2 regions of the Aquitalea sp. ASV15 genome follow, and region 2 is predicted to be linked to the other one. Evidence: predicted binding sites of a transcription regulator. Region 2 holds the regulator's gene; the other holds the start of a gene.
What was found. Region 2 encodes FNR, which switches genes on or off when oxygen is low (the NO sensors DNR and NnrR bind a similar motif). Its sites were predicted from a motif close to TTGATNNNNATCAA; they were not measured.
Positions count from the first base shown of each region.

Region 1: JHD64_RS12040 (DUF3820 family protein) is a predicted target of FNR. The motif match lies at 2,263-2,276, and genes of this name have one in related genera.

Region 1 covers NZ_JAELTZ010000023.1:39,642-44,056, reverse strand. The annotation lists gene JHD64_RS12055 (electron transfer flavoprotein-ubiquinone oxidoreductase) at 1-725, shown strand, start outside; gene JHD64_RS12050 (hypothetical protein) at 1,053-1,664, shown strand; gene JHD64_RS12045 (hypothetical protein) at 1,687-2,025, shown strand; gene JHD64_RS12040 (DUF3820 family protein) at 2,374-2,586, shown strand; gene ylqF (ribosome biogenesis GTPase YlqF) at 2,590-3,537, shown strand; gene JHD64_RS12030 (hypothetical protein) at 3,609-4,046, opposite strand; gene JHD64_RS12025 (DUF2834 domain-containing protein) at 4,402-4,415, shown strand, end outside.
Region 2 covers NZ_JAELTZ010000016.1:27,384-31,798, reverse strand. The annotation lists gene JHD64_RS09220 (RNA methyltransferase) at 1-59, shown strand, start outside; gene JHD64_RS09215 (DUF1853 family protein) at 37-972, shown strand; gene JHD64_RS09210 (flavodoxin family protein) at 969-1,427, shown strand; gene fnr (fumarate/nitrate reduction transcriptional regulator Fnr) at 1,561-2,307, opposite strand; gene hemN (oxygen-independent coproporphyrinogen III oxidase) at 2,420-3,826, shown strand; gene JHD64_RS09195 (Rrf2 family transcriptional regulator) at 3,950-4,415, opposite strand, start outside.

The DNA.
Region 1 (4,415 bases), on a different contig from region 2:
TCCAGAGTCTGCCCAAGCTGACCTTCCCTGGCGGCTTGCTGGTGGGCGATACCGCTGGCTTCCTCAATGTGCCCAAGATCAAGGGCACGCACACCGCGATGAAGTCGGCCACGCTGGCCGCCGATGCCGTGTTCGAGCTGCTGCAGGCCAATCCGGAAGCGCAGGGGCTGGAAGCGACCGGCTATTCCGCCCGCTTCAAGCAAAGCTGGCTGCACGAAGAATTGCACAAAGTGCGCAATATCCGCCCGTCCTTCCGCTGGGGCCTGTGGCCGGCCATGATCTACTCGGCCATCGACACCTTCCTGTTCCGTGGCAAAGCCCCGTGGACGCTGCGCCACAAGCATGCCGACCACGAAGCCTTGCGTCCGGCCAGCGAATGCACGCGCATCGACTATCCCAAGCCGGACGGCGTGCTGACCTTCGACCGCCTGTCCTCGGTGTTCATTTCCAACACCAATCACAGCGAAGACCAGCCGCCGCACCTCAAGCTGAAAGATGCCAGCGTGCCGATCAGCTTCAATCTGGCCAAGTACGATGCCCCCGAGCAGCGTTACTGCCCGGCTGGTGTGTATGAAATCGTCGGTCAGGAAGAGGGCAGCCCGCGTCTGCAGATCAATGCGCAGAACTGCGTACATTGCAAAACCTGTGATATCAAGGACCCCAGCCAGAACATCAACTGGTGCACGCCGGAAGGCGGCGGCGGTCCCAACTATCCCAATATGTAAGCCGCGCTCTGGATTGCTGTTGCAAAAACCCGGCCTTGGCCGGGTTTTTTTGTGCAATGCAATGATTTCTGGCTTTCCGCCTTGACAGCCCACTGCCCTTGTTGGCAGGATGGTCGACATGAATACTTTCTCCGCAGTCTTTAACGCCTATTTTTATTGGTACCGCAGCTCACGGCGGCTCCAAGGGGCGTCTCTGCACTAGAGAACAGTACAAGAGAACGAATACACCCGAACAATGCCGCCGCGGACACTCCGGCGGCATTTGTTTTTTCAGCAGACAAATCAGCTCCGGACCCACCCAGGCAAGCCCGACTGGAGATGCAGGTCATGAATGAAGTCAGTGATGCAAGGCAGATCGCCCGAGAAAGCGCCAGTCTGGTGCTGGACGGTGCTGCGTGGTCCGTAACCCTGTTGACTGATGGCGAGGCCCTGGCCAATGCTGTCGCACCACAAACGGACAGCCTGTATCGCTACCAACAGCAAGACCAGACAACGGCCACGCCGCTGCTGGAATCGCTGCTGCCGGACATTCGTGCCTTTGCCATGTTGCTGGCCTCGCAGCGCCGGCATCCCCATGGTTCGCCTGCACGCTTTGCCGATGCAACAGACTGGCTGGCGGCGCGTATCGCCGTGCTCGAACTCAGCCATGTCGCCGTCACCCTGGCTGAGCTGACGCAGCTGGATGAGGCGAACCGCCGTCTCAAGCTGCTGTCGGAGCAGTTGCAGCTTACACTGGCGCCAGCCGCCCCCGTGCTGCTGACCGCACCGGAGGCTACGCCCGGCGTATTGCGCGGCTGGAGTCGCCAGCGGCAGAGCGGCATGGTGGGGACGGTGCACGGCATGCAATCCATGCTGATGGCCTCGCGCCTGGTGGCGCAGCAATGCCGTCAGCGGCTGCAACCTTTCTGGCACGGCCTGCAGGCAGCACGCCGCGGCTGAGCGACCAACAAGCGGAAATACCATGCAACTGCAAACGCGTGATGATGAGCGCAAACTGAACAACCTGACCCTGGTGGTGTATATCCTGCAGGGCCTCAGCCTGTTTACCGGCCTTCCCATGCTGGTCGGCGTGATCATCAACTATCTCAAGCTGGAGGATAGCCGCGGCAGCTGGTTTGAAAGCCATTTTCGCTGGCAGATCAACACCTTCTGGATCGGCCTGCTCGGCACGGTGCTGGGCTATGCACTGGTATGGATACTGGTCGGTTTTGCCATTCTTGGCCTGACCTGGCTGTGGTGCCTGTACCGTGTGCTGCGCGGTTTTCTGGCTTTCAATGACGGCAAGGCACTGCCGCGCTGAGCCAAAAAAGAAGGGCAACCAGAGCTGGCTGCCCAAAGAGGTCTTGAGCGTGCGGGCAGGCCAGGCCTGTATCCAACCGCCGTATGCACTACGGCTGCCACGCCAAAGAACCTACGTCGCTATCACTGAACTGACTTCGCATTGCGGTCGCAATCGGAACCGACCAGACCCCGGTAACGAATGGCCACCATGCTATCCCGTCCACGCCGGTTTTCGACAGAAAAATGACAACGGCACTTGTCGCAGATCAAATCCGGAAGCTGGACAATAAAAGTCCGACAAAACAAGGCTGTGGCGTAAAATGGCAGCCTTTGGCACAATGCGCCTCCTTCAGTCCGGTCTGAAAGCATGCAACAAGAAGATCTGCAGCGTCTGGTTACCACCGCAATGCCCTTTGGCAAGCACCAGGGTGTACTGATTTGTGATTTGCCCGGCAATTATCTCAACTGGTTTGCCCGCGAGGGTTTTCCCAAGAGCGAGATTGGCCGTCTGCTGCAATTGATGCAGGAGATCGACCACAATGGACTGAGTTATTTACTGGACCCGTTAAGAAAGCGTTAAAGCATGGCAATTCAATGGTTTCCCGGCCACATGAACAAGGCGCGCAAAGATGTCATGGAGCGCCTGAAAGACATCGATGTGGTCATCGAAATGCTGGATGCGCGCTTGCCGGCGTCCAGCGCCAATCCGATGCTGGCGCGCATGGCCAAGGGCAAGCCGCGCCTGATGATCCTCAACAAGCAGGATCTGGCCGACCCGGCCATCACCACGCAGTGGCTGGACTGGTATCGCGCCAAGAAGCAGACCCAGGCCATTGCGCTGGATGCCGGCGAACGTGCGCCCTCACAAAAGCTGGTGGCGGCCTGTCGCGAGCTGGCGCCCAATCGCGGCGGCCTGGACAAGCCGCTGCGTGTACTGATTTGCGGTATTCCCAATGTCGGCAAGTCCACGCTGATCAACAGCATGAGCAGCCGCAAGATCGCCAAGACAGGCAATATGCCTGGCGTCACCAAGAACGAGCAGCGCATCATCCTGGCCGATGACGTCGAGCTGTACGATACCCCCGGCATGCTGTGGCCCAAGATCGAAGTGGAAGAAGGCGGCTATAATCTGGCCGCCAGCGGTGCCGTTGGCCGCAATGCCATGGATGAGGAAGAAGTCTCGCTGGAACTGCTCAAATACCTGCTGCAACACTATGTGCCGCAACTGACGGCGCGTTATCGCCTGGACGAGGTGGACGGCCTGCAGGACTGGCAGGTGCTGGAAATGATTGGCCGCAAGCGCGGTGCCATGCTGGGTGGCGGGCGCGTCAATATCCAGAAGGCAGCCGAAATCGTGCTCACCGATTTTCGCGATGGCAATACCGGCCGCATCACGCTGGAGCGCCCGCAGGAATGGGTAGTCTGGGAAAAGCGTGCCAAGGAACTGGCCGCGCAGAAAGCGGCAGCGCGCGAAGCCATGATGAGCGAAAAGGAAAAGCGCAAACACAGCTCGCGCGGCCCGCAGGATTGATAGCGGTTTGCCCGGCAAACAGCTACAACAGCTAGCGCCGGAACGATCGTGCCATCATCAGGGCCGGTCGTTCAGGCCAGCGTATCAACGATGCTGCTATCCGTACTATCCTGCACCGCGGTATTGCTCAATGCCGGATCATTTTGCAGCAGGCTGCCCCAGTTGCTGCTCAGGCCCGCCAGGGTGCCGCTGCTGGCGGCTGTTCCCCCCAGTAGTTGATCATCCACCGCGGCTGCCGCGGTTGCCGGATCGCTGGCCACACTGCCTTGCAAGCTGCCAGCTTGCGTAAAACTGTTCAGCAAGCCTGCTGCATCATACGTCGTCCCCTCATCCCCACCGCCGCCAAGTGTCACCACGACGCTGGCGTCTTCGGCAATGCTGCTCGCCGCATCCACCAGCGCCGCATTGCTGTTGGAGGACTGGATCACCGGTGAGGGCAGCACGCCGCCATTCAACAAGGCGGCGCTGGCCAAGGAGAGCTGGGTAGCCTGGGTGATGGAATTGCTCATGGTGCGATCGGCTCATGCATGTTGATCACTCACTTATAGTGCAAGCGGCGCTGCTCTTGCAGGGAAAGATGTTGCCAGATGTTGCCAGTCTGTCGCGCGGGCATGAAGCTAGCCATGCTCAAGCCCCAGGCGCGGGCTCTGTCATTGTGGCAGCCAGCCAGCCGCTGGTGCGTCCTATCGGGTGCAGGGTGCGCTGGTGGCAGCTCGCTGAGCGACTGATGGGACAGTAGAGAGATTGCACTCTTCCCCCTACGCTGCTGGACAGTTCAGCCTGCCCCTTTATCGCATGAAGCCCGCGGAGCACCAGGCTGGGCATTGGCGCAACCCCCGCAGGAGATCCTTAATGAGCCGGACAATGCACCGCTATGC
Region 2 (4,415 bases):
GCCTGATGAAACAGATCCAGCGCGTGGCAGATGGCCATGAGCACGACGGCACGGCCTGAACGCAGCTTTCATCTGCCTTACACGCAGCCGGCGCTGCGTGATCTGGCTTTCCTGCTCACCTCGCCTGCGCCCTGGGAGAGTGGCAGCAATCTGTCACCCGCGCAGTTGCTGGGGGAGCAGGGAGAGGATCTGCTGCAAGCCTTGCAGCAGGATCCAGGCCCGCTTGAGCACTGGCTGGCGCAACAGCCATGCCAGCGGCTTGGCCATTATGCCGAGCGCCTGCTGGCTTTCTGGTTCCGGCTGGCGCCGCATATCGAACTGGTGGCGGCCAATGTGCCGGTGCGCGATGCCGCAGGCCGCACCATCGGCGAATTCGATTTTCTGATCCGGCTGCATGGCGTGCCGCTACATGTGGAAACCGCCAGCAAATTCTATCTGCAACTGGGGCATGGCGCGGACACGCTGGTCGGCCCCAGCCTGCGCGATGCCTGGGTGCTCAAGGCCGCCAAACTGCAGGAACAACTGCAACTGGCCAGCCACCCTGCCGCCGCCCGTGTCCTGCCGCCGGGCTTTGCCGGCTGTGCCAGCGCGGCACGCCTGGCCGGCTGGTTCTTCTACGCCGACCGGCCGGCCATCCCGGCCGCACCGCTGAGCGCAGATCAGCTGCAAGGCTGGCTCAGCCCGCTGCAGCAGCCCTGGCCAAGCACAAGCGCAGGATCGCGCTGGGTGTGGCTGTCACGGCTGGGTTGGCTGGCTCCGGCGCGGCTGGCGGAGGAGGGGGTGCGCGAGCAGGACAGCCTGCGCCAGGAACTGCTGCAGGCTGCGGTGCCGCAGCTGGTGGCCGAATTGCTGCCGGTGGGGGATGGCTGCTGGGAGGAAGTGGCGCGCGGCTTTGTGGTGCCGCCGGGCTGGCCGCAGCAGCAGCGGCTGCAGGATTTGCTGGCCAGCATAGACCGGACTCTCCACCGATGAAGCAACTGCTGATTGTGTATGCCAGCCAGACCGGCCACACCCTGCAACTGGTCGACGCCTTGTGTCAGCCCTTGTTGCCGCTGTGCGCGGAACTGCACATCCACCGCCTGCCCGCGGCTGAGGCCGGGCTGGATGACTTGCTGGCTGCAGATGCCATCGTGCTGGCTACGCCGGAGAACTTCGGTTATATGGCGGGGAACGTGAAGGATTTTTTTGATCGCACCTATTACCCGGCGCAGGGAAAGACCGAGGGGCTGCCCTATCTGATGCTGGTGTCGGCCGGCAATGACGGACTGGGCGCGCTACAGGCCATGCGGCGCATTGCCTGTGGCTATGGCTGGAAGGAGGTACTGCCGCCCTTGCTGGCGCAGGGTGAGGTTTTGCCGCAACACCGGGAGCGCGCCATGGAGTTGGGCGAGCTGCTGGCTGCAGGCATGCTGGTGGGGCGCTGGTAGGGCTGGGCGGGCGGCTAGGTCGCCCGGACTAGGTCTTCAGACGAATTGTCGGCCACGCCAGTACTGCGCACTATGCAAAAACACCGCAGGCTGCTGGCAAGCAGGGCTGCGGTGTGCCGGATGAGCGCTAGCGTCAGACGCCGTTGGCGTGGGTGCAGCCGGCGATCAGGTCCTTGAGGGCATCGGCCTTGATCAGCTGGATGTGCTTGTGATCGACACTCAGCCAGCCTTGCTGCTGGAACTTGGACAGCGTACGGCTGACGGTTTCCAGTTTCAGGCCGAGGAAACTGCCGATTTCCTCGCGGCTCATGCGCAGGATGAAATCATTGGCGGCAAAACCGCGGGTGGACAGGCGCTGCGACAGGTTCAGCAAGAAGGCGGCCAGGCGTTCTTCCGCCTTCATGTTGCCCAGCAGCAGCATGACGTTCTGGTCGCGCACGATTTCGCGGCTCATCAGCCGGAAAAAGTGGTGCTGCAGGCTGGGAATGTCGCGCCCCAGGCTTTCCATGCGGTTGAAGGGCAGTTCGCAGACTTCGCTGTCTTCCAGTGCAATGGCATCGCAGCCATGCACATTGGAAGAAATGCCATCCAGGCCCATCAGCTCGCCGGACATCAGAAAGCCGGTGACCTGCTCGCGACCGTCCTGGCTGGCGACGCTGGTTTTGAAGAAACCGGTACGCACCGCGAACAGGGACTTGAAGCCCTCGCCGCTGCGGAACAGGTATTCGCCGCGCTTGAGGCGGCGGCTCTGACGGATCACGGCGTCCAGCTGCGTCATTTCGTCGCGGTTCAGTCCGATGGGCAGACAGAGTTCGCGCAGGCTGCAGTTGGAGCAGGACACCTTCAGTGCGTGAATAGTGTGTTGGTTTTGGTCAGACATCGAGTGTTTTGTACAACCCTGTAAAGAAGCTTGACCCTTGTCAAAGCGGAATTCACACGTTTTCCGCAAATTTACCAGTCCACCTGACGTTTGACTATCAATACCCGACGACATGCACACCACCCATCCGTTTTCGCCCACCCACTGTGAGTTCGACCGAGCATTGATCGAACGTCTTGATGGCTCTGGCCCAAGATACACTTCTTACCCGACTGCCGACCGTTTTACCCCGGCCTTTGGGGAGAAAGACTATAAACACTGGCTGAAGCAACGCCACCTGGGCATGCATCAGAACGCAATATCATTGTACGTTCATATACCGTTCTGCAACACGGTATGTTACTACTGCGGCTGCAACAAGATCATTACCAAAGACAAAAGCCGCGCCGATCGCTATCTCGACTACCTGGAAAAAGAAATCAAGCTGGTGGCCGCCACACTGGGCTGCCGCGAAAAGCTGATCCAGCTGCATTTCGGTGGCGGTACCCCCACTTTCCTGTCCGATGAACAGCTGGACCGGCTGATGGGCATGCTGCGTACTCACTTCGATTTTTTGCCGGAGGGAGAATATTCCATTGAGATTGATCCGCGCAAGGTGGGGCGCGAGACCGTGCACCATCTGGCGCGTCTGGGCTTTAACCGCATGAGCGTGGGCATCCAGGATTTCGACCCGCAGGTGCAACAGGCGGTAAACCGCGTGCAGAGCGAGGCCGAGACGCTGGAAGTGATCGATGCCGCCCGCGAGGCCGGTTTCAAGTCGGTCAGTGTGGACCTGATCTACGGCCTGCCGCTGCAGACGCGGGAATCGCTGAAAGCCACGCTGGACAAGGTGATTGCCATTGGCCCGGACCGGCTGGCGCTGTACAACTATGCCCACCTGCCCACGGTGTTCATGCCGCAGCGGCGCATCAACGAGGCAGACCTGCCGGCGGCCAGCACCAAGCTGGACATCCTGCAGGACGCGGTAAAAAGCCTGGCGGATGCCGGCTATGTCTTCATCGGCATGGACCACTTTGCCAAGCCGGAAGATGACCTGGCCATCGCCCTGCGCCAGGCACGCCTGCAGCGCAATTTCCAGGGTTATTCCACCCATGCCGACTGCGACATGATCGGCCTTGGCGTGTCGTCCATCGGCAAGGTCGGCCCCTGTTACAGCCAGAATGAAAAAGACCTGGACAGCTATTACGCTGCACTGGACGAGGGACGTCTGCCGGTGATGCGTGGCATGGTGCTGGATCAGGATGACATCCTGCGCCGTGGCATCATCCAGGCGCTGATGTGTCGCTTCTCCTTGTCGGTGGAGGCCGTCGAGCAGGTGCACGGCATCAATTTCGCCGAATACTTTGCTGCCGAACTGCCGGCCATCCGCGAATATCACAAGCTGGGTCTGCTGACTTTTGACGGCGATTTCCTGATGGTCGAACCGAAAGGGCGCTTCCTGATTCGCAATATCGCCATGCTGTTTGACCGCCACCTGCGCGAGCGGGAAACCAAGGCACGCTATTCCAAGACCATCTGACCCCACGCTGATTGCTGTTTTTCCAAGGGGAAACCCTGAAAAAAAGCCTGAAAAAAAGCCCGCTGACCGCGGGCTTTTTGTTTGAAAAGTGATGGTTTTTTACAACAAATCACGCTGTCCGGCTCAGTCTGCCGCCGGGCTTTCCGGCGAGACGGGCTGATTTTGCTGGCGGTGCAGCCGAATAATCGCCTCTCCGGTGGGGCTGGCGACGATATCGCGCAGGGAATAACCATCCAGCACCGTGAAAAAGGCTTGCAGGCCGACGTCCAGCGCCGACTTGAGACGGCAATCCTGGCGCAAGGCGCAAGGGGGCGTGGCGCAGTCGATCAGCGCGGCATTGCCCTCCAGGGTGCGGATGATGCCGCCCAGCCGGTAATGCTCGGGCGGCTGCGCCAGCGCCAGCCCGCCACCCTTGCCACGGCTGTTGTTCAGCCAGCCTTGCTGTCCCATGAAATGCACCACCTTGACCAGATGGTTGCGCGATACGGCAAAGCGCTCGGCGATTTCGCTGATGGTGACGGCCTGTTCGCGATCGCGGTGGGTCAGATACATCAGCACGCGCAATGCCAGATCGGTGAAACGGTTCAGT